4 regions of the Clostridioides sp. GD02367 genome follow, and region 2 is predicted to be linked to each of the others. Evidence: riboswitches for the same ligand, from Rfam matches in the RefSeq annotation. Region 2 holds a riboswitch; each other region holds the start of a gene.

Region 1 (6,127 bases), on a different contig from region 2:
GGCTTATTGTAAGGACTTCATTATCTCCTGCAAATAGAGCATCATGTTCACCAACAATATTTCCACCTCTTATAGCATGAATACCAACTTCGTTTGGTTGTCTTTTTGCGCTACGACCATATCTACCATAATTATTTTCAACATTTGGTAAAACCTCTTTTATAGCGTTAGCAATCATAACAGCTGTGCCACTTGGGGCATCTACTTTTCTGTTGTGATGTTTTTCTATTATTTCTATATCAAATCCTTCTAATAATTTAGCTGCATCTTTAACTAATTTCACTAATACATTTACACCAAGAGACATATTATATGATTGGAATACAGGAATAACTTTAGCCGCTTCATGTATTTTGTTCATTTCTTCATCATTATATCCAGTAGTAGCAATTACTAAAGGTGTCTTAGTCTTTAAAACATAAGATAAGATATTATCTAAATTAGAGTGATGAGAAAAATCTATAACTACATCAACTTCTTCAACTATAGTGCTCATGTCTTCGTAGATTTTAAGGTCACCTTCACAACTATCCATACCTCTAGCTGCAACACAAACCAATTCTAATTCACTATCTTCTCTTATAGTATCGGCTAAAATCTTACCCATTTTTCCATCATAACCAGTTGCTATAACTTTTAACATAATTTCCTCCTATGATTAAGGGCTAACTTTTGACCAAACCTATTTTTTACCATGCATCAATTTTTACTATGCATTAACTTTTAGTCCAAAGTTAACTAATTCTTTCTTTAATACTTCTAAATTTGCTGGGTCCATTTCTGCTAGAGGTAATCTTAAATCTCCAACATTGAATCCTAGTAAATTCATTGCAGTCTTAACTGGTATAGGATTTACTTCTATAAATAAAGCTGCTATTAGAGCATCCATACCAAGTTGTAATTTTCTAGAACCTTCTATATCGCCTTCAAAGAATTTGGCTACTAAATCGTGAGTTTCTTGAGGGCAAACATTAGCAAGTACTGATATAACTCCTTGACCTCCTAAAGATAATAAAGGAAGTATAGTATCATCATTACCAGAGTAGATAGCAAAATCATCTGGAACTAAACTAGCTATTTCTGCAACCTGTCCTAGGTCTCCACTAGCTTCTTTTACAGCAACTATATTATCTATTTTAGCAAGTTCAACTATAAGGCTAGGACTTATATTTACACAAGTTCTTCCAGGGACATTGTAAAGTATAATTGGAAGTTTGACACTGTTAGCTATTGTTTCAAAATGACGTTTAAGTCCAGCTTTATTAGCTTTATTGTAATAAGGAGTTATGATTAATAGAGCATCTACTCCTAATTTTTCAGCTTCTTGGCTTAGATTAACTGAGTGCATAGTATCATTAGAACCACTTCCAGCTATAACAGGAACTCTTTTATTAACTTTTTCTACAACATACTTAATAGTAGCAAGTTGTTCTTCATCAGTCATAGTATTAGCTTCACCAGTAGTACCACAAGATACTATAGCATCAGTACCATTAGCTATCTGGTATTCAACCAATTCGCCTAATTTGTCAAAATCAACTTTGTTATCCTTTGTAAATGGTGTAACTAGAGCAACAGCAGAACCTTTAAATATCATATAAAATCAATCCCCTCTTTTTTATTTTTGTGTTTTATATTACAGTTACTTCTAATGCTTGTTTTTATATTATTATTAATATTTTACAAAATTATATATTTATACAAGTTTGTATATTATACTAAATCGTATGATAAAGCCATTTCAGCTATTTGAATTGCATTAGTTGCAGCACCTTTTCTGATATTGTCAGCTACAACCCAAAGATTTACACCATTGTCAACACTGAAGTCTCTTCTTATTCTTCCAACAAATACTTCATCTCTATTGTCAAATTCTACAGCAGTTGGATATTCATTATTAGCAGGATTATCAACTACTACAACCCCTGGAGCTTCTTCAAGTGTTTTTACCAAGTCTTCTAATTCAAATGGATTGTTAAATTCAACGTTTATAGATTCACTATGACCATTTCTCACTGGAACTCTTACAGTAGTTGCAGTTATTTTTAAGTCGTAATTATTAAGTATTTTCATAGTTTCATTTACCATTTTCATTTCTTCCTTAGTATATCCATTTTCAGTAAATGAATCTATATGAGGAAGACAATTGTAAGATATTTGGTGAGGGTAGAATCCAGTAGGATTACCATTCATCCCTTTCTCTAAATCTTCAACACCTTTAACACCAGAACCAGATACAGCTTGGTAAGTAGAGTATACTACTCTCTTAATTTTGTACTTATCATCAAGTGGCTTAAGAGGAACCATAGCTTGTATAGTAGAGCAGTTAGGATTAGCTATTATGCCCTTGTGTTCTTTTATTGCTTCAGGATTTACTTCAGGAACTACTAAAGGAACATCTGGGTCCATTCTCCAGTGACTAGAATTATCCACTACTAAGATTCCATTTGATGCTGCTATTGGAGCATACTTTTCACTAATACTTCCTCCAGCAGAGAATAGTGCTATTTGTATACCTCTATCAGTAAATGAAGTTTCCTTTAATTCTTCTACTATATATTCTTTACCACAAAATATTACTTTAGAACCAGCTGATTTAGAAGAAGAGAATAAAAATAGATTTTCTATTGGAAAATTTCTTTCTTCTAATACTTTTAAAAATGTTCTACCTACCATTCCAGTAGCACCAACTATCGCTACGTTTACTTTTTTCATATAAATTCACCCCAATTTTAAATTATTAAAACATTATTTTATTTGATTTTAGTTATACAAGTAAGATATGTTAATATTTTTTTATATCCAAAAACTTTAATATTATATTAACAACTTTAATTATATACAAAAAACGTACAAAGGTATACTTTGTACGTCTAATTTATCACTCAAAGTAAACCCTGTAGCTCATCACTTATAATATAAGTGACAGTATTACACATGTTATGTGTAATCCCAGAAAATATAATTGCAAGAAATATTTTCTTCGGCTGTAAATCCTTTTTCCAATCATTAACACCTGCCAGCTACTATTGGATACTCTTAGTTACAGCTACCTCTACCCTAGGTTAATAGGATATTAAAATTTGATTATTCTAATAATAATACATATTTAAGAAAAAATCAACTTATTTATATAAATATTGCTAAAATTTAAATCCAAAATTTGTCAATTCTTGTTTTAATACATTAAGATTAGTTTCTTCCATTTCAGCTAGAGGAAGTCTTAAATCTCCAACATTAAAACCTAAAATATTCATGGCAGTTTTAACTGGCACTGGATTTACTTCTATAAATAAGGCAGCAATTAAAGCATCCATATCAAGTTGTAATTTTTTTGAGCCTTCAATATCACCTTTAAAGAATTTAGTTACTAAGTCATGTGTCTCCTTAGGGCAAATGTTAGCAAGCACAGAGATAACACCACTTCCACCTAATGATAATAGTGGTAATATAGTGTCATCATTACCGGAGTATATAGCAAAGTCTTCAGGTACTAATTTAGCTATTTCTGCAACTTGAGCTAAATCTCCACTTGCTTCCTTTACAGCAACTATATTATCTATTTTAGCAAGTTCAGCCACAACAGATGGCTTTATATTTACTTTAGTTCTTCCAGGTACATTGTATAAAATAATTGGTAACTTAACGCTATTTGCTATTGTTTCAAAGTGAAGTTTAAGACCTTTTTCATTAGTCTTATTATAGTAAGGAGTTATTATTAAAAGTCCATCAACTCCTAATTTTTCAGCTTCTTGACTCATATGAACAGACAACATAGTATTGTTTGAACCAGTACCTGCAATGACAGGTATTCTTTTGTTAACTTTTTCAACTGTATATTTTATTACAGCAAAAATTTCAGATTCACTCATAGTAGTTGCCTCACCTGTTGTTCCACAAACAACTAGTGCATCTGTATCATTCTCAATGTGGTATTCGATTAATTCACCTAATTTTTCGAAGTTGACATTATTATCCTCTGTGAATGGGGTAACTAAAGCAACAGCAGAACCTTTAAATAACATATAATCAAATCTCCTTTTTTATCTAAATTTAATTTTTTAAGTACAATAATAATTATAGTACAAATTAATTAATTTTAATAGGTATAGTTAATATCTTAACTGTTTAAATAAGATATTTATATTATATTAATATTAGAAAAATTTGAAATAAATGTTTTATTCTCAAAATATGCATATTAATTTAATAAAATATACCAAAATGGAAATAAAAAATAAATTTTATGCGAATTTAATAACTAATAATTAATATATTTAGGTTATAATAAATATGTGCGTAAAATCTAATAATAAGTAATAATACCGTAAATTTAGGAGGAATAATATGGATACTTTAAAGGAACTTTTTAAAATAGGAAGTGGGCCTTCAAGTTCTCATACTATGGGACCACAAAGAGCAGCAGAAAGATTTAAAAATGAAAATCCAGATGCAGAAAGTTTTAGAGCAATATTATATGGTAGTTTGGCAGCCACAGGTAAAGGTCACTTAACTGACTATATAATTGAAAAAACGATATCGCCAAAAAAAGTTGAAATCGTTTGGGAAGAAGATATTATAAAAGATTTTCATCCAAATGGAATGAAGTTTGAAGCTTTAGATAAAGAAGGAAATGTAACGGCTGAATGGACTGTATATTCTGTAGGTGGAGGAACTATAGCAGAAGAAGGTCAAAGAAATAGCAAAAGCAACAGTATATATCATCTAGATACTATGGATGAGATAGTAAAATGGTGTAAGGAAAATAATAAGACTTTAGTAGATTTTGTGTTGGAATGTGAACCAGAAGACATAAAAGATTATATAAAAACTATAAAAGATGCTATGAGAAAATCTATTGATGATGGATTAAGCACAGATGAAATAATACCAGGTAAATTATTATTAAAAAGAAGAGCAAGTACGTTTTATAATGCATACCAAAAAGATAAAAACTTCTCAACACTTGTATATGCATATGCACTAGCAGCTTCTGAGCAAAATGCTTCTGGTAATATCATAGTTACAGCGCCAACTTGTGGTTCTGCTGGTGTAATTCCAGGAATATTCTTTGCAATGCAAGATTTCTATAAGTATGATGACCAAAAAATAATTGAAGCACTACTTGTGGCTGGGATAATAGGTAATATAATAAAGACTAACGCATCAATATCTGGAGCAGAGGTAGGGTGTCAAGGTGAGGTTGGTGCAGCTTGTTCTATGGCAGCAGCGGCAGTAGCATACTTAAAAGGTGGTACTATAGACCATATTGAATATGCAGCAGAAATAGCACTTGAACATCATCTAGGAATGACTTGTGACCCTGTATATGGATACGTTCAAATTCCATGTATAGAAAGAAATGCTATGGCAGCTCAAAGAGCTTATGATGCAGCTAATTATGCATTATTAACTGATGGCTCACATTCTGTCTCCTTGGACCAAGTTGTTGAAACAATGAAAGAAACTGGTATAGACATGATGGATAAATATAAAGAAACTGCTAAGGGTGGACTTGCTAAACATTTCTTCTCTTGCTAAAAAATAAAATTTTTAAGTAATAATTCCCCTGTTTTGATTTATGAAACAGGGGAATTATTATTAATGGTGAATTATTTAATAATGCAAAATATTTTTATATTAAATTTAATTTTTTACTTTTAATTAGTATAGTTTGTTATATAATGTTTTAATTATGAGGGATATAGAAATATTTTTTAATAAATTAAAATTTGGAGGAGATTACATGAGAGAGGCATCATATTTACAAGAGCAACTTTATAAACATAGAAAGGCATTAAATCCAATTGCAGAGATTGGAAGAAAAGAATATAAAACTTCAAAATACATAAGAGATTATCTTGATAAATTGGGGATTAAGTATGAAGTTTACTTAGAAACAGGTATAGTAGGAATAATAGAAGGCAAAAAACCTAAAAAAGATATAGCTTTTAGAGCAGATATAGATGGGCTTCATAGTGAGGAAGGTGTAAAGCATTTATGTGGTCATGATGGACATGCCACTATATTACTTGGATTAATTGAATATTTGAATGATAACAAAGAACAACTGAATGATAATATAGTATTCATATTCCAACCAGCAGAAGAAGGTCCAGGGGGAGCA
Region 2 (6,127 bases):
TGACTCTACAAGTTCCACAGTATTTCCATTCAATGAAAAAATAATTATAAGCTCATCTTTTTTTATTGATTTAGATTTTATTTTCATTATATTAGGGTCATTTATAAAGACCACATTGAAATCGAGCAGTTGCAATTTAAGACTAAACTCTTTTGCTACATATTCAGTAAGTCCTCTTGCTAAAATATATATCTTACTAGACTCGTTTATAGCTTTTATTATATTAATTAATGTAGTTAAAGATATTTGTTCTATAACCCTTTGTGCTTCAATAAAAGATTTATTTATTATATCCCCCATATTTTGTATATCATCATTTTCATCTTTTACTGTTAATCTATACCTTAGTTCATTAAATCCATTTAAACCACATTTTCTAATTGCCCTTGAAACAGTTGCTGGAGATGAATATGTTTCATGAGCAATCTCTACTATAGATAATTCTGGTAATATCGACTCATTTTCATTTATAAATTTAATTATTTCAAGTTCTGTCTTAGTTAGATTTTCAGAATTACTTTTGTTTAGCTCAATTATCATATTTTTCTCTCCTTATATCTAAGTTTGTCTATCTAATTTTATCAAATATTATATAAATAATATATTCCCTCTTAACTACTTATTTTTATACACAATTAAGATTTAGTCAATGTCTATATATGTAAATTTATAATATAATAATTTTGTACTTCAATTTATTATAGTATTCTGTAATAAAAATAAACAGTCTATCTCACTGAAAAAATCTAAATTCATGTGTAATATCTTTCTTTTTTATCTAGCATATCTTATTTTTAATATGACTTATTTCTTAACTGTTGTACACTAGTTATGAGATTAAATATTTGTATTGTGGTAGCAGTCATATTATCGCTAGCAGTTTTTTTATCCATAGCCTCTTCTATTGTCATAGCTCTATTTACTATAGAAAAATAAGCATCTATGCCGTCTTCATTACACTTAACTGCATCTTCTGTTGTTGCTCCAGCCAAACCTATTACTTTTATCCCATATTTTTTAGCCAATTTTGCAACTCCTATTGGTGCCTTGCCCATAGCAGTTTGCTTATCCAATCTACCTTCTCCTGTTATTACAAAGTCTACATCTTTCAACTCATCCTCTAATTTAATTTCTTCTAATATTATTTTTATGCCAGATTCTAACTTTGAATTTAAGAATCCTAAAAAGGCAAATCCTAATCCACCTGCTGCTCCTACCCCTTCTACATTGGCTATATCTTTATCCAAATCATTTTTAACTACATTAGAAAAATTTCTAAGCCCATTATCTAACTCTTCAATTATTTCTCGTGTTGCACCTTTTTGAGGTCCATATATGTATCCAGCTCCATTTTCTCCAAACAGTGGATTGTTTACATCACAAGCTATTTTAAAGTTACATTCATCTAATTCTTTTAGTCTATTATCTATTTTTATGTGTCTTATTTTATTTAAAACTTTTCCACCTAAATCTACTAATTTATTATTCTTATCATAAAACTCAAACCCTAAAGCTTGAAGCATACCTACTCCTGCATCATTGGTAGCACTTCCACCTAATCCTACTATAAAATTTCTACAGCCCTTATTTATAGCTTCCTTTATTATTTCTCCAACACCATAAGTTGTAGTGTATAAAGGATTTCTAAGTTCAGTTGGGACTAATGTCAATCCTGATGCTTGAGCAATTTCTATTATTGCAGTATTCGTATCTTTTAATAATCCATATGTCGCATTTACTTTCTTAATTATTGGCCCAGTAACTTCTATAGTTTCTTTTGTCCCATTCATTCCTTGAACTAAAGCATCTACTGTTCCTTCACCACCGTCAGCAAGTGGTAGTATCTTTACTTTTGCATTTTTTTCAACTTTTAATATCCCTTTTTTGATTGCATTTGCTGCTTCAATTGAGGATAAACTCCCCTTAAAGGAATCTATAGAGATTAATATTTTCATATTTATCTACTCCTTATTTTAATATACGATTTTATAATATTAATAAAAGAGGTATTACCGATTTTCAAGTAATACCTCTTTGTTTTATTTTTAAATTAATTTATGTGATTTTTCTTAATCTCATCAAGTAGTCCATCTTCTAAATAAATTTCTAATGCACAACCCACCATTGCCTTTACTGCTTTATGAAGTTTATCATAAGCTTCTGTAGAATTTGCATAATTTAGAAATTCTTTTTCGTGAACATATACCATTGGATTTATATCTAAAGCTATTTCTGTATACATAGTAGGGCAAACTTGACTTACATTACCTATATCTGTAGAACCCACTGGTCCATCTTTTCCCTCTAGTATATCTGTTATACCTGCTTCAATCAAATTATTTTTTGTTATATTTTGAAGTACTTTATTATTTATTATATTGTCAAAAGAATTTTCAAAATATCTATAAGATAGCTTAGCTCCTGTCATTAACTCTGCACCTTTTGCACAGTTTATAACTTTTTTAGTAACTTCATCTAAATAACTTCTTTCAGCAGCTCTTACAAAAAACTTACAAGCAGCTTTTTCTGGAACTATATTTGGAGCTTCTCCTCCATTTGAAACTATACCATGTATTCTAACATCTGATTTTACATGTTGTCTTAGAGCATTTATTCCAGCAAAAGTAAGTTGTACTGCATCCAATGCATTAACTCCCATATGAGGATGACTAGCCGCATGTGCTGATACACCTTCAAAGCTAAACTCTAATGAGTCTATTGCTAAAGCTTTGCAGTTTATATTATTAAAAGCTTCTATATGCATCTGATAGCTTACATCAATATCATCAAAAGCTCCTGCTTTAACTAAGTCACATTTTCCTCCTGTTGTTTCTTCAGCTGGTGTTCCTATTAATACAATTTTTCCTTTAAAACTTTCTTTTAACTTGCTTAATACTATACAAGCTCCTAGTGTAGATGCTGCAATCCAGTTATGACCACAAGCATGACCTGGCTCTTTATCTTCTCCATATCCAGGAAGTGCATCATACTCAGCTAAAAACGCTATAGTAGGACTATCACTATCTCCTAGCTCTGCTCTAAAAGCAGTATCCATATTACAGTATGGATAAGTTGTGTCAAATCCATATTCCTTCATTTTCTCTACTAAATATTTTGATGATATATATTCTTCATCTCCTAGCTCTGGGTTGTTGAATATAAAATCGCATACTTCTTCAATTTCTTTTCCAAGTTCATTCTCTATCTCATAAGCTCTTTTCTTTATATTCTCTATCATAACTTACCTCCTATTAGAATCCTAGATATAATCCTACTGTCAAAAATACCATTACAAGAATTGTTAATACTACCATTAGAGGAACTATGAATCTAACCCACTTTGACCAAGGGATATTAGCTACTGCTAGTGCTCCCATTAAAACACCTGATGTAGGTGTTATTAAGTTAGTTACACCTATCCCAAATTGATAAGCTGTAACTATCATTTGTCTAGATACATCTACTAAGTCTCCAAGTGGTGCAAGTACAGGTATTGTAAGTGATGCAAGCCCTGATGCTGATGGTATTAAAAATGCTATTAATCCTTCTATTAAGAAAGTTAAGTTTATAAATATAGTTTTTGGTAATCCATTTAATAAATTTGCCGCAGAATTTAAAATTGTATCTATTATAAATCCATTTTCTGCTATTATTACGATTCCACGTGCAAATGCTATACATAATCCTGCTGTCATTAAATCTCCAGCTCCACTTATAAATGAATTAACTATTTCATCTTGCTTAAGCCCTGATGCTATTCCAGATATTATACCTATGGCTGTAAATATCATTGCAATTTCAGCTATATACCATCCTAATTTTAAAACACCAAATATCATAATTCCCATACCTATTACGAAAATTGCTATTACAATGGCTTCTCTTTTTGTAAATTCTTTTATGTTTGTATCACTATTAACCATTGATTCTTGATTCAGTGATATATCATGTACTAAAGACTTTTTAGGGTCTTTTTTTACTTTATTAGCATACATCATAACAAATGCTATAGATATAGCCATATATATTATAAACATAACAACTCTAAACTCTATTCCAGAACCTGGTGCTATTTGTGACAATGCCTGTGCTATTCCTACAGAGAAAGGATTAGTAGTCGCCGCTCCAAATCCAGCTGTTGCCCCTATAAATACTGTTGCCACCGCGGTTAATGAATCATATCCCATGCTGGTCATAAGTGGAATAAATATCATATAAAAAGGTAATGTTTCTTCACTCATTCCAAAAGTTGTACCACCAAGACCAAATAAAATCATAGATATAGGTATTATTAAAAATTGAAACTTCTTCATTTTATTTACAGTGTGTGCTATAATGGCTTCTATTGCACCTGTTTTATTAACTATTCCAAAAGCCCCTCCAACTATTAAAACAAATCCAACTACTTCAGCTGCATCTATAAATCCATTTATAGGAGCTGAAAATACATCAGTAATACCTTGTGGATTTGATGGTGCTTTTTCATAAGTTCCAGCTACAACAACTGACCTTCCGTCTATATCTACCCTTTCAAAATTTCCACTTGGTACTATCCAAGTAAGAACTGCCATTACTACTATTAATAAGAATATTATAGTAAGTGTCTGCGGCATAGTAAACCTCTTCTTTTTTAAACTGCTCATTTTTATTCTCCCCACTTTTAAATTAAAATATTTTATTATTGCATCCCTTTTCTATCCTATTTTGTATAGATGTAAAAAAGCTCAACATGGATACATGTTGAGCTAAATGTGCTAAATACAATATACCTACATCTTCCCTTTATCTTATCTAAGATAGCTCTCCATCAAAATTCGGGATGAATTTGATGACAGTACTGTACCTATTAAATACAGTCCCAGCACTAGCTTTGGACACTAGCACTTCGGCACTTACTCCTTTTATATTGCTTCATTGGTTTCCAACCTCTTCAATACTAATCTTAGTAAATGCAACCTCTACCTCAATCTTTTTATTAGATGAGGTAATGCTTATTAAATTTTATTTATTGTAAATAATTGTAGCATAATATGTCGAGATTGTAAATATTTTCAATATAATATACTTAGAATTAAATTTTATTTTCCACACCAATAAACTTTATATCTGCACATACATTCAAAGAATGTAGTATATTTTTATATCTAATTTTTTAAAGTCTGAAGATATATGTTTTTATATGTAACAAATTATACTTTCTCTATTAAGTGAATCTTTGGATATTTTTATTAGATGTTTATTAATAATTGATTACCATAAGAAATCATTCTATTGTATCCTCAACTATTTATTCAATTCTTTTTTAAGATAAATTGGTGGATACTTAATACTTTTTAATTCTTCATTACTTTTTAGAAGCTTATTGTTTTCTACATTATAAATTTGTAACATAACTTTATTTACATATAGGGCATAATAATCATCACTATAAAAATATTGATATTCATATTGTGAATCATCTTTATAATTTACTCTATACAGTATTCCATTATAGCTTGCTTTCTTTGCTTTTTCTTTTGTAATACTCTTTATATCATCTTCCGAAATACCTTGCTTTACCATATATTTATTGATATATATCTCAGCCTCCTTCCATGGTTTGAAATAGTTATTATATACAACACTTCCTGCTATACCTACAATACCTATAATTAATACTACTAAAATAATTCTATATTTTCTCATGCTAATTCCCCTTCTTTTATTATTTAAAACTATTATAATTCATTAAAAAAAGATGTTATATTTTTCTATTAGAATATAACATCCCTCGTATTTAGTATCAATATACATGCCCTAACTGGTAGGTTAAAAGGCCCTACTGTCAGTATTTTTATTAAGTAGTATATATATTTCCTACTTTCCATGTAGTTTTATTTCATTATTATAAAAATTTCACAAGTATTTGTTTTAGAATATCTATTGCAATATTTCAATTAACATAATAAGTATCATATTAGCTTCTAAATTTATATATTCAGCAATATGACTTTATAAGCTGTAATATTACATCAGCTGCCTTATTTGAACCACCTGCATTATAAAAGCTTTTTGATAGTTTAATTGCCTCTTCTTTGTATCCATTATCATTCATAACTTTAAATACAGTATCTTTAATATTTTTTGA
Region 3 (6,127 bases), on a different contig from region 2:
ATAATTTTATAAATATTTTAAAATTTTTAATATTTCTATTTAACACCTAAGATTCCAGAAATTAGAATATCAGTGTCAGCTCCTAAGAAATAATCATTTATTTCAATGGAATCTAAAACATTCCTTAAAGCATTCTCTTCATGTTTCGTTCCAGCAAGTTTATCTTCCACAAATGAAACATCACGTTTTCCAAAAAAGTCTCCAAAAAATTTTATAGTAGTTATTATTCCCTTATCAACATTTAGATTAAACTCAACGTTTCCACCAGAATATTTTAACTCATTTGAAAGGGTATATTTTGGTGAATTACCAAAGTTCCAATCCCAAGTTTCATATTTTGACTTAGTAAGTTTTTCTATTTGTTCTATGTCATAATCACTTAAATAATAATTAGTATTATCAGTGTTAGTTTTAGAGAGATAATTCATTATTGCGTCCTTAAATTCTAGTATATCCATTTTAGATTGTAGATGTTCACTTATATTAGTTACACGAGATTTTACAGACTTTATGCCCTTTCCTTCAAATTTTATAGGTTTTACCTTTAGAGCTTTTGAAAGGTCATTTATCTCAGATGAAAATAACAGTGTACCATGATGCATCACCTTATTTTTGTAGTTGTATTGAGCATTTCCAGAAAACTTCTTACCATCTATAAGAAGGTCATTTCTTCCAGAAAATTCAGCGTTTACATCTAATGTTTTAAGTAAGTCTATTATTGGTTGAGTGAATCTTCTGAAATCACTAAAGCTATTATTATTGCAGGCTATGAATGTAAAATTTATATTTCCTAAATCATGAAATACAGCTCCACCACCAGATTGTCTCCTAACAACAGGTATAGAATTTTCTTTTATATATTCTAAATTTATTTCTGAAAGTGTATTTTGATTTTTTCCAACAATTATAGAAGGTTCATTCCTCCATAAAATAAATAAGTCTTCGTCAAAATTTTTTAGAAGATATTCTTCCATCGCTAAATTGAAGTAAGGGTTTGTCTTTTCATTGTAAATTAGTAACATTAAAGTAATTCCTCCATATAATTGATAAAATTTTTTTGTTATTCTTAGTACAATTAATTTTATAATTCGACAATAATGTAAAAAGTCCTTTAAATTAGAAGATTTAAAAAAGAAGACAATCTTATATTAATAGAAGTGTATATTAAACATAATTAGAAAAGTTTGGGATTTTATGTAAAAAATAAAAAGGAATTTTAAAAACTAACTTGCAAAGTTTAAATAAATAATATATACTCAAAATATACTTAAAAAAGTGAATAGAAGGGTAGAGGCGCAATAATCTATCAGTACTAATAATGAGTTAAGCACAAAGATTTATTAGGAAAGGAGATATTGCCGAAGTTTTATAATCGATGCTTTAAGATTATATTGCTGGGGGTACATAGAAAATATGTACAACTGTCACAGGTTTATTTGTGGTGAGCTATCATTTAAGGAATTATATTATATTTATTTTAATACTGTTGATGTATTGTAATTTTCAAGCCTTGAGTGTTTAGCACTTAAGGCTTTTTTAGTTTTATCAAATACCCTGTATAATTCACAAAACTAAAAAAGAGAGGGAGATTTATATGAGAAACAAAAAAATTAATATTATTTTTCTGACGACAATTATGTTTATAATGTCAACAGTAATGGTTTTTGCAGAGGAAGATATAGACACTATCGCACTAGCTAATGCAGAAAAATTTGGAATCTTAACTTTAATACCACCATTAGTTGCTATAATACTTGCATTTATAACTAAAAACGTAATAATTTCTTTACTTATAGGGATTCTTTCTGGGAGTTTTATAATTAAAGCTAGTGGTATAAATGTGTTTGCTACATTCATACAAGCATTTTTAGACTTAGTGGATAGAGCTTTGGTATCGTTATCAGACCCGTGGAATGCAGGGATAATACTACAAGTTCTAGCAATTGGAGGGGTTATAAATCTTGTTGCAAAGATGGGAGGAGCTAAGGCTATAGCTGAGGCACTTGCCAAAAGAGCGAAATCAGCGAAAGGTACACAAATTATAACATGGTTTTTAGGTCTTTTGGTATTCTTTGATGATTATGCAAATTCATTAATAGTAGGTCCTATGATGAGACCTGTTGCAGATAAAATGAAAATATCAAGAGAAAAATTAGCCTTTATAATAGATGCTACAGCAGCACCAGTTGCTGGATTAGCTATAATATCTACATGGATAGGTCTTGAAGTTGGTTTGATACATGATGCTTTTGAAAGTATAAGTGTAGATGTTGATGCATTTGGTATATTTTTAAATACAATACCATTTAGATTTTATAATATATTAATATTAGCATTTATTGTAATATCAGCATTATTATTAAAAGAATTTGGGCCAATGAAAAAAGCAGAAATAAAATCTAGAAGTAGAAAAGTTGGTACAGACCTTGATGAAGGTGTAGAAGAATTAGATGATTTAGCACCAAAAAATGGAGTAAAATTGAGTGTGTGGAATGCTATAATCCCAATAGGAACATTAATAATAGTTGCTTTGGCATCATTCTATTATAGTGGATATACGTCTATAATGGGTGGTGAAGATAAAGCTCTAATACAACTATTTACAAATTCACCATATTCTTTTGGAGCAATAAAAGAAGCATTTAGTGCATCTGATGCATCTAGAGCATTATTCCAATCTGCACTTGTTGCAAGTTTAGTTGCTATTATAATGGCTGTAGTTAAGAAGATTTTTACAGTGTCAGAAGCAATTGATGTTTGGATAGATGGGATGAAAAGTTTAGTAATAACTGGTGTAATATTAATACTTGCATGGTCATTAAGTTCAGTAATAAAAGAATTAGGTACAGCTAAATTTTTGATACACTTATTATCAGGTTCACTACCTCCATTCTTATTGCCAAGTTTAATATTTGGTTTAGGAGCAATAATATCTTTTGCTACTGGAACAGCTTATGGAACAATGGGTATACTTATGCCACTAGCAATACCACTAGCTTACTCATTAAATCCTGATATGTCTTATGTAATAGTGAGTACAAGTGCAGTCTTAACAGGTGCAATATTTGGAGACCACTGTTCTCCGATTTCAGATACAACAATACTTTCTTCGATGGGAGCTGGTTGTAATCATATAGACCATGTTAATACTCAAATGCCATATGCTATATTTACAGCAGTAATCACTATTGTATTTGGATATATACCAGCTGGATTAGGATTGCCAATATATATAGTATTACCAGTAGCTATAGCTGCTGTATTTGTTGGTATTCAAATAATTGGTAAGAGAGTTGATGAAGCAGAGATAGAACTTGCAGAATAAAGATATAAATAAATTTAACCTTTTATTATCATTCTTTTGTTAGTTTTTAGATAATTTTAAAAAGTTATTGAAAATAATAGCGAAATATAGTAAAATAAAAGAGTGATAAGCGGATGTGGCGGAATTGGCAGACGCACTAGACTTAGGATCTAGCGCCATTGGCGTGGGGGTTCGACTCCCTTCATCCGCACTCTACAGTACTTAGTTGTGCTGAAAAAAACTGGGATTGCTGGCTTTCGGAGTGGGCTATCCCGTTTTTATTTTTTGATAAATCAAATATAATATGAATATATTTCTAAGGATATTTTATTAATAAATATAAAAGCACATTGAGTGCTTTTTTTGTTGTTTAAAATTACAATTACATATAAATTCTTAGATATTTGTCAATAAGATAAAATCTTATTTTTCACAAAGATAAATTTGCAAACGATTCTATTGCATGTATAAATATATCTTTAACATAATATAGTAAATTACAATATAACTTTACTTTTAGTGTTTTATATGACATGCTAGTAATAAATTAAATAAATATATTATTTTACATTAATATATAACATATATGTATAAAAGTTAATATTATAAAAGTAGTATAATTGATAATAAAAACTTAACAAAAAAATTAATACATAAAAAAAAATAAATATAATGTGTTGACATTTAATTGAAATATTCATACAATAAAAATGAAAATAAATATTTCCAAATGAGATTAGCGAGAGAGATCTTTATATAAAAAGGCGCCGAAGAAGCAATTTAAGAAATGCCAATTCTTAGAGAAACTTTCAGGCAAATATATCGCTAATTGATGGGACTCTGGAGAGACTTAGGTTAATAGACTATAAGTCACCGAAGAAGCAAAATAATATTAAATTATTAAATCTTTCAGGTATACAAACAGGGATATATAGGCTAGGATTATTTTCTATGCTGATATATCTTTTTTTTATGAAAAAGTACAGGACATAATATCGAAATTACTTAAATATAGTGGGTCTAAATTTATAGGGAGGGTTATATATGAATGAATTGAAAAGAGTACCTTTGTATAATATACACAAAGAGCTTGGAGCAAAACTTGTTGAATTTGCTGGCTGGGAAATGCCTTTAGAATATGAAGGAATAAATAAAGAGCATGAAATGGTTAGAAAAAGTGCAGGTATATTTGATGTATCTCATATGGGAGAGGTACAAATAAAAGGTGCAGATTCAGAAAAATTTATACAAAATTTAGTTACAAATGATATAAGCACATTAAAGATAAATGACATTATATATACACCTATGTGTTATGAAAATGGAGGAGTAGTTGACGATTTATTAATATATAAATTTGGTGAAGAAGATTATTTATTAGTAATAAATGCAGGGAATATAGATAAAGATGTAGCATGGATAATAAAACAAAGTGAAGGATACCATGTAGATATAAAAAATGTTTCTAATGAAGTTAGTCAACTAGCAGTTCAAGGGCCTAAAGCAGAAGAAATTCTTCAAAAAATCATAGATATAGATTTAAAATCAATAAAATTTTATAAGTCAATTCCATCAACAAAAATATGTGGTTTAACTTGTTTAGTTTCAAGAACAGGATATACTGGAGAAGATGGATTTGAGATATATTGTAAAAGCGAACATACAGAAATAATTTGGAATGAAGTTTTAAAGGCTGGAGGAGAAGACATATGTCCTGCTGGTTTAGGCTGTAGAGATACTTTGAGATTTGAAGCAGCTCTACCTCTGTATGGCCATGAAATAAATGAACATATATCTCCAATTGAAGGAGGCTTATCAATTTTTGTAAAAACAAACAAGGAAGGTTTTGTTGGGAAAACAATCTTATCAGAAGAAAAAGAAAGTGGAGCTAAAAGAAAATTAATAGGCTTTGAGATGCAAGGTAAAGGGATGCCTAGAAATGGATACGATATAAAGATTGGCGACAAAACAGTAGGTTTTGTAACAACAGGATGTGCATCCCCAACAACAGGAAAAATTTTAGGTATGGGAATTATAGATTCTGAATATGCAAAATTAGGAAATGAAATAGGAATAGCAATAAGAAAAAAAGTTGTTCCTGCGATGATAGTTAAGAAACCTTTTTACAAAAAGCAATATAAAAAAGATAATACTATATCAAATGAAGAGAATAAATTTTCATATATACCTGCCACAAGTGAAGATAAATCAAAAATGCTAAAGGTAGTAGGATTAAATTCAGTTGATGAATTATTTTCAGATATACCAGATGAAATAAAGTTAAAAAGAGATTTGAATTTAGAAAGTGGGAAATCTGAATTAGAAGTAAGTAAAATAGTAAAAAGATTGTCAGAAGAAAATTTAAGTTTAGAAGATTTAACTTGTTTTCTTGGAGCTGGTGCATATGACCATTATATACCATCAATTATAAAACATATAACTTCAAGATCTGAGTTTTATACAGCATATACTCCATATCAAGCTGAAATAAGTCAAGGGACTTTACAAGTAGTGTTTGAGTTCCAATCTATGATTGCAGAAATTACTGGTATGGAAATTGCAAATGCATCAATGTATGATGGGGCAACTGCTGCAATAGAAGCATGTATAATGGCTATGAACCAGACGAGAAAAAGTAAAATAGTAGTATCAAAAACTACACATCCTGAAACTTTATCAGTACTAAAGACTTATCTGCAATATAAAGATTGTGAAATAGTAGAAATTGATTTTTGTAATGAATATGGAATTACAGATATAGAAAAATTAAGAGCTTCAGTAGATAAAGATACAGCATGTGTTCTTATACAGACTCCTAACTTC
Region 4 (6,127 bases), on a different contig from region 2:
ATATAATAGTAATAATAACATTTTGTAGAGAGGAGTATTAAATGAAACGATATCTTAAAACATATGGAGTTGCAATAATAATTGTAGCAATTTATGCATTTATTAAATTACCTGTACTTAGATTAGATTTCACATCTTTATTTTCAGTAGGAATAATTTTCTTTGTTGTGGCAGGAATACTAGATATGATGTTAGATAGAAATGAAAGAACATCTAAACTTGCTAAATATAATTTTTCAATAGCAATAGCTTTACTTGTGTATATTGTAGTTGTACCTTTTATAACTTCTACACCTGTATTTCATGCAAAGGCATATAAAGAATTATTAGGAAAAGTAACTGAAAGTAAATTTACTGACGACATTAGTCCTGTCAGTGTAAATGACATTCGTCTTGTAGATGAAGATATGGCCATGAAATTGGGAGATAAAAAGCTTGGAGAAGTTCCAGCTATAGGTAGTGTGTCAAAATTAGGAAAATTCCATATACAAAATGTGGATGGAGAATTGTACTGGGTTGCACCTCTTGTTCATAGAGACATAATTAAGTGGGTAACATCTTTAAGTGGTTCAAGTGGTTATGTAAAAGTATCTGCAAGTAACCCTCAAGATGTTCAATTAGTTCAAGAAATAGATGGAAAACCAATAAAGATAGTATATCAACCAGAAGCTTACTTGCATCAAGATTTACAGAGACATTTATACATACATGGTGTGGTAAATGTTGGTATGACAGATTTTACCCTTGAAATAAATGATGAAGGGAAACCTTATTGGGTTGTAAGTTTATATGAGCATAAAATTGGTTATGGAGGAGCAAATGCTACAGGAATAGCTACTGTTGATGCAGAAACTGGAAAAATAAATGTTTACAATGTTAAAAATACACCTAAATGGGTGGATAGAATCCAGCCACAAGAATTTATAACAGACCAGATTAAAGACTGGGGAGTTTATGTTAATGGATTTTTAAATTCTGTTATATCAGAAAAAGGAGTACTAGTGCCAACAGAAGGAACATCATTAGTTTATGGAAATGATAATAGGTCTTATTGGTATACAGGTATAACATCTTCAGGAGGAGATGAATCTACAATTGGATTTATGTTAGTTGACTCTAGAACAAAAGAAGCTAAATTATATAAGCAACCAGGAGCTACTGAGACAGCTGCAATGAAATCAGCTGAAGGTAATGTTCAAGAAAAGAATTATGAAGCAACATTCCCTGTAATGTATAATATATTAGGTCAACCAACATATGTATCATCGTTAAAAGATAAGGCTGGTCTTGTAAAGAGAGTTGCATTTGTATCTGTTGAAGATTATAATGTGCTTGGTTTAGGTGAAGATAAAAACGAAGCATTGAGAAACTATAAAGATTCATTAGAATCTAAGGGTAATGATTTAAAACTGGATAATGATTTAAAAGATGAAGTCATAGAAGGTACAGTGACAAGAATAAGTCCAGATGTACGAGGTGGAAATACTAATTATTATGTGACTTTAGATTCAAATAAAGAGATAATATTCAAAGCTACTTCAAAAGTATCTAGTGAATTGCCATTGACTCAAGTTGGAGATAAAGTCAAAATATCATATTCAAAAGAATTATCTGGTGTAATTGAAATGTCAGAATTTGATAACCTAAATATTGCAAACTTTGAAGATAAAAAAGCAAAAGAGGGAACAGGAACTGACGAAAATACAAACTCTCAAGGTTCTGAGAATCAAGATAATGTATAGTTTAACTTAAAAAAATCGAAAATAGTATTTAATATATTAATAGCTAGTTTTTATAAAATTTATTTTTATAAAAACTAGCTATTTTATTTTAATTCTTTGTAAATTTAATGTCATAAAATTAATATAATATTAGTACAACTTTGCAAATAATACTTCAAGGAGAATGTACTATGACTAATATGGAAAAAGAGATATTGCTTTTAATTAGCAGGGTTAGATGTGTTACAGAAGCTCAATTTAGAAAAATTTATGGAGACCAAAAGAGATATAATAAAAAAAACTTTAAAAAAACCTTGAGAAAAATGTGTAGTGAGTATACACTTAAAAAATATCCTTGTGATGTAGATTATTATAATTACAAAGACCTCTCATACGTATACTATTTGAATGGTAGTAAACTTTTTAAGGGAGATGATTTAATAAAGGCTCTAGTAGGGTCAGAATTAGTTGTTAGAATCAATACTGCAGGTTGTGATGTAAAAAGATTCTACCGAAATGTTAGTGTGGATGATATGAAATATGATTTATTTATTGAATATACAGACCAATTTGGTAATATAAAACAGGTTCTAGTAGATGTTGATTTAAATAATGAAATAGATATTTCTAAATATGAAAATCTTTCTAGAAAGATAGATAAATCTACAATTCCATTTTTTAAAGTGCCAAACGTTTTGGTAGTTACACCAGATAATCTATCTGAATTAAATGATTTAGAGAGATATGATAGTGAGTATAGTATAAATTTTATAGATTTAGGATTAAATAAACTATTTAATTGTATATAACCTAATTTTAAAAAAGAGAATTATAGATTTGCCACATTTTGTAAAATAATTGTTGCAATATTATATAGAATGTGATAAAACTATATTAATAAATTAATTAAAAATAATGAGCCTAGGGTAGAGGTAGCTATATTCAATAGTATTCAATAGGAGCTGGTAAGTGTTGATGATTGATGAAAGGGTCTATAGCCGAAGAAAATTTGTTGACGGATGGATTTTCTGGACTTATGCAGAATATGTATAAGGCTGTCACTTTTAAAGTGATGAGCTACAAGGTTACTTGGTCTATGAGATTTACACGTCCAAAGTATACCTTTGGGCGTTTTTATTTATCAAAATTTAACTTGAGGGGGAAAAAGCATGAGTATAATTGTTCAAAAATATGGTGGAAGTTCGGTGGCAGATACTGATAAAATAAAATCAATTGCAGAAAACATAATAGAACGAAGAAAAGAAAATCCACAAATGGTAATAGTTGTGTCTGCCATGGGTAAATCCACTGATGAATATATAAAGTTGGCTAAAGAATTGAGTAATGAACCTAGTAAAAGAGAATTGGATGCTTTGATGTCTACTGGAGAAATGATTTCAGCTTCTTTATTATCAATAGCATTAAATGCACTTGGATGTAAGGCTGTAAGTTATAATGCTTATCAGCTAAATATAAAAACAAGTGGTCTTCATGGGAAGTCTCAAATTGATGATATAAATGTAAATAGAATTAAAAATAGTTTAGATGAAGGAAATGTCGTAATAGTAACTGGATTTCAAGGAATCAATGAAGATGGTGATGTAACTACTCTTGGGAGAGGTGGTTCAGACACATCTGCTGTGGCTCTTGCAGTTAAATTAAATGGGAAATGTGAGATATATACAGATGTTGATGGAATCTATTTTACAGACCCAAGAAAATATTCAAAGGCTAGTAAACTTGATGAGATTGAATATGAAGAAATGCTTGAGTTAGCAAGTTTAGGAGCACAAGTAATGCATTCAAGAAGTATAGAACTTGCACAAAAATATGGTGTTGAAATTTATGTTGGACGTACATGTGGTACAGTAAAAGGAACATATATAAGAGGGGGAAAAGATATGAAATTAGAGGATAAAGTAATAACAGGATTAGCTACTAGTGATGACGATAGCTCTATAACAATCAAAGATTTTAAAGCAGAAAATATATCTAGTTTATTTGAAGATATAGCAACTATAGGGATAAGTGTAGATATGATAAGTCAGACTGCACCTATCTTAGATAAAATAAGTGTATCATTTACAGTTCCAAAAGAAGAATTAGGAGAATGTAAGAAGATAGTATCTAAGTACACAGATGAAGAACATGTAGTGGTTGATAATAATATCACTAAATTCTCTTTGGTAGGTCTTGGCATGAAAAATACTTCTGGAGTTGCTGCTAAGGTATTTAAGATATTCAATGAAAATGGTATAATGATAAAACTTATAACTACATCAGAAATTCGTATAACATGTGCTATAAATTCTGATGATAAGCAAATAGCTATAGAAAAAATAGCAGAAGTATTTAATATATAAAATTTGGGGAGGATATTATGAAACTTCATGGAACTATGACTGTAAATGATAATGAATTATATATTGGAGGAGTGAGTTGTTTAGAGCTTAGTGAAAAATATCAAACTCCACTTTATGTATTTGATGAAGCTTTGGTAAGACAAAACTGTAGAGAATATGTAGAATATTTTAAAGCCAAAGATGGAAAAAACAAGGTTGCTTATGCAGGTAAAGCTTTTTTACCTATTTATATGTGTAATCTTATAAATGAAGAACAAATGTGCCTAGATGTAGTTTCAGGAGGCGAATTATATACAGCCTACAAATCAAATTTCCCTATGGAAAAAGTTTTCTTCCATGGAAATAATAAGACTAAAGAAGAAATAAATATGGGATTAGATTTAGGTGTAGGTAAGTTTGTAGTAGACAATTTTTATGAATTGGATTTGATTGAAAAGTTATGTGAAGAAAAAGGTAAAGTTCAAGAAATATATTTTAGAATAACACCTGGAATAGAGGCTCATACACACGATTATATAAAAACTGGACAGATAGATTCTAAATTTGGATTTGCCTTAGTGAATGGAGATTTATTTAGAGCAATAGAGAAATTGAGTGAATACAAGAATATAAGACTTGTGGGTCTTCATGCTCATATAGGCTCACAAATATTTGATGTAGAGCCATACATAGATACAGTGGACATAATGATGAACTTAGTAAAAGAGATAAAAGAAAAATTCAATATACAGTTAACAGAAATTGACTTAGGTGGAGGTGTAGGGGTTTATTACAGTAAAGAAGATAAGCCTAAGACTATAAAAGAATTCTGTGAGACTATAATTGCTAAAGCGGAAAGTTCATGTAAAGAGCTTGGGATAGAAGTACCTATATTGGTAATAGAACCAGGAAGATCAATAGTTGCAAATGCAGGAAGCACATTGTATACAGTAGGTTCAATAAAAGATATAAAAGATGTTAGAGTTTATGTAAGTGTAGATGGAGGTATGACAGATAATGTAAGACCTTCTCTGTATCAAGCTAGTTATGAGTGTAGTATTGTAAATAAAATTAACCATGAGACTATGAATCATGTAACAATAGCTGGAAAATGTTGTGAAAGTGGAGATATATTGATTGGGGATATAGATATAATGGATATTAAAAGTGGAGACATACTTATAACGACATCAACAGGTGCATATGGGTATTCAATGTCTTCAAATTATAATAAAATACCAAGAGCAGCAGTAGTATCAGTATTTGATGGAAATGATAAGGTAATATGTAAGAGACAAAGTTATGAAGATTTATTAGCTTTAGAAGTATAGAATGAAAATTAAATATTAAGTTTATTATAAGTAGATTTACTAAGGTATATATGGCTCTAAATTAATTTTTAGTTTGTTGTAGTTATACATAGCATATCTACTTATTTTTTTCTTTTACTAACAAATTTCTTGTAATAAATATAAAATATTTTAAAAACTTCCTAATTATGATAAAATTTAAAGTATATAACAAGGAGGGGTTTAATGAGAGGAAGAGTAATTTTATTAATATCGATATTATCTATATTTCTTGTAGGATGTTCATTTAATAATAAAGATGAAATAAATTTAACTGAGCAAGGAAAAACATACTTAGAAAAACATGACTATAAAAAAGCTATGGAATCATTGTCCTCTGCATTAGAAGAAGACAATACTAATGAGAATGCAAGGGCTATGTATATGCAAGCTATGAGAATGTCAAATATGACTGAGTTTGAAGAAGCGAAAAATTATGAGGATGCAATTAAGGAACTTAAGCTTATAGAGAAAATAAAAAATGGTTCATCTGTTATTAAAGAAGAAGCAACTAAAAAGAAAGAAGAATTAACTAAATTAGAAAAAGAACAAAATGAAGCAGAAGAGCAAAGAAAGAAAAAGGCAAAAGATACAGCAGGAGAAGATAGGTACAGAGTAGAATCAGACGCAAGAAAAACTTCTTATAGTAGAAATAGTAAAACTAATAAATCTAGTTCTAAAAATAACAGTAAAAAATCAGATGATGATAAATCTG

What was found. Region 2 has a riboswitch for lysine ahead of Q3223_RS01600 (YfcC family protein). Riboswitches for the same ligand answer to the same signal wherever they lie in the genome.
Region 1: linked by a shared signal. The riboswitch ahead of Q3223_RS13990 (aspartate-semialdehyde dehydrogenase) and the one ahead of Q3223_RS01600 (YfcC family protein) in region 2 are both predicted to bind lysine.
Region 3: linked by a shared signal. The riboswitch ahead of Q3223_RS16200 (Na+/H+ antiporter NhaC family protein) and the one ahead of Q3223_RS01600 (YfcC family protein) in region 2 are both predicted to bind lysine.
Region 4: linked by a shared signal. The riboswitch ahead of Q3223_RS04180 (aspartate kinase) and the one ahead of Q3223_RS01600 (YfcC family protein) in region 2 are both predicted to bind lysine.

Annotation. Positions count from the first base shown of each region.
Region 1 covers NZ_JBJODK010000010.1:126,177-132,303, forward strand. Annotated here, with positions in the region: gene dapB (4-hydroxy-tetrahydrodipicolinate reductase) at 1-643, opposite strand, end outside; gene dapA (4-hydroxy-tetrahydrodipicolinate synthase) at 710-1,597, opposite strand; gene Q3223_RS13990 (aspartate-semialdehyde dehydrogenase) at 1,714-2,715, opposite strand; lysine riboswitch at 2,893-3,066, opposite strand; gene dapA (4-hydroxy-tetrahydrodipicolinate synthase) at 3,144-4,025, opposite strand; gene Q3223_RS14000 (L-serine ammonia-lyase) at 4,348-5,541, shown strand; gene Q3223_RS14005 (N-acetyldiaminopimelate deacetylase) at 5,747-6,127, shown strand, end outside.
Region 2 covers NZ_JBJODK010000001.1:385,695-391,821, forward strand. Annotated here, with positions in the region: gene Q3223_RS01585 (MurR/RpiR family transcriptional regulator) at 1-540, opposite strand, end outside; gene Q3223_RS01590 (glycerate kinase) at 795-1,955, opposite strand; gene Q3223_RS01595 (M20 family metallopeptidase) at 2,051-3,238, opposite strand; gene Q3223_RS01600 (YfcC family protein) at 3,252-4,643, opposite strand; lysine riboswitch at 4,790-4,969, opposite strand; gene Q3223_RS01605 (DUF3139 domain-containing protein) at 5,284-5,685, opposite strand; gene Q3223_RS01610 (macrolide family glycosyltransferase) at 5,978-6,127, opposite strand, start outside.
Region 3 covers NZ_JBJODK010000014.1:70,207-76,333, reverse strand. Annotated here, with positions in the region: gene Q3223_RS16205 (lipoate--protein ligase) at 36-1,022, opposite strand; lysine riboswitch at 1,281-1,457, shown strand; gene Q3223_RS16200 (Na+/H+ antiporter NhaC family protein) at 1,595-3,325, shown strand; tRNA gene Q3223_RS16195 (tRNA-Leu) at 3,435-3,515, shown strand; glycine riboswitch at 4,035-4,139, shown strand; gene gcvPA (aminomethyl-transferring glycine dehydrogenase subunit GcvPA) at 4,349-6,127, shown strand, end outside.
Region 4 covers NZ_JBJODK010000003.1:33,514-39,640, forward strand. Annotated here, with positions in the region: gene Q3223_RS04170 (hypothetical protein) at 42-1,742, shown strand; gene Q3223_RS04175 (hypothetical protein) at 1,913-2,530, shown strand; lysine riboswitch at 2,641-2,809, shown strand; gene Q3223_RS04180 (aspartate kinase) at 2,891-4,084, shown strand; gene lysA (diaminopimelate decarboxylase) at 4,102-5,394, shown strand; gene Q3223_RS04190 (tetratricopeptide repeat protein) at 5,599-6,127, shown strand, end outside.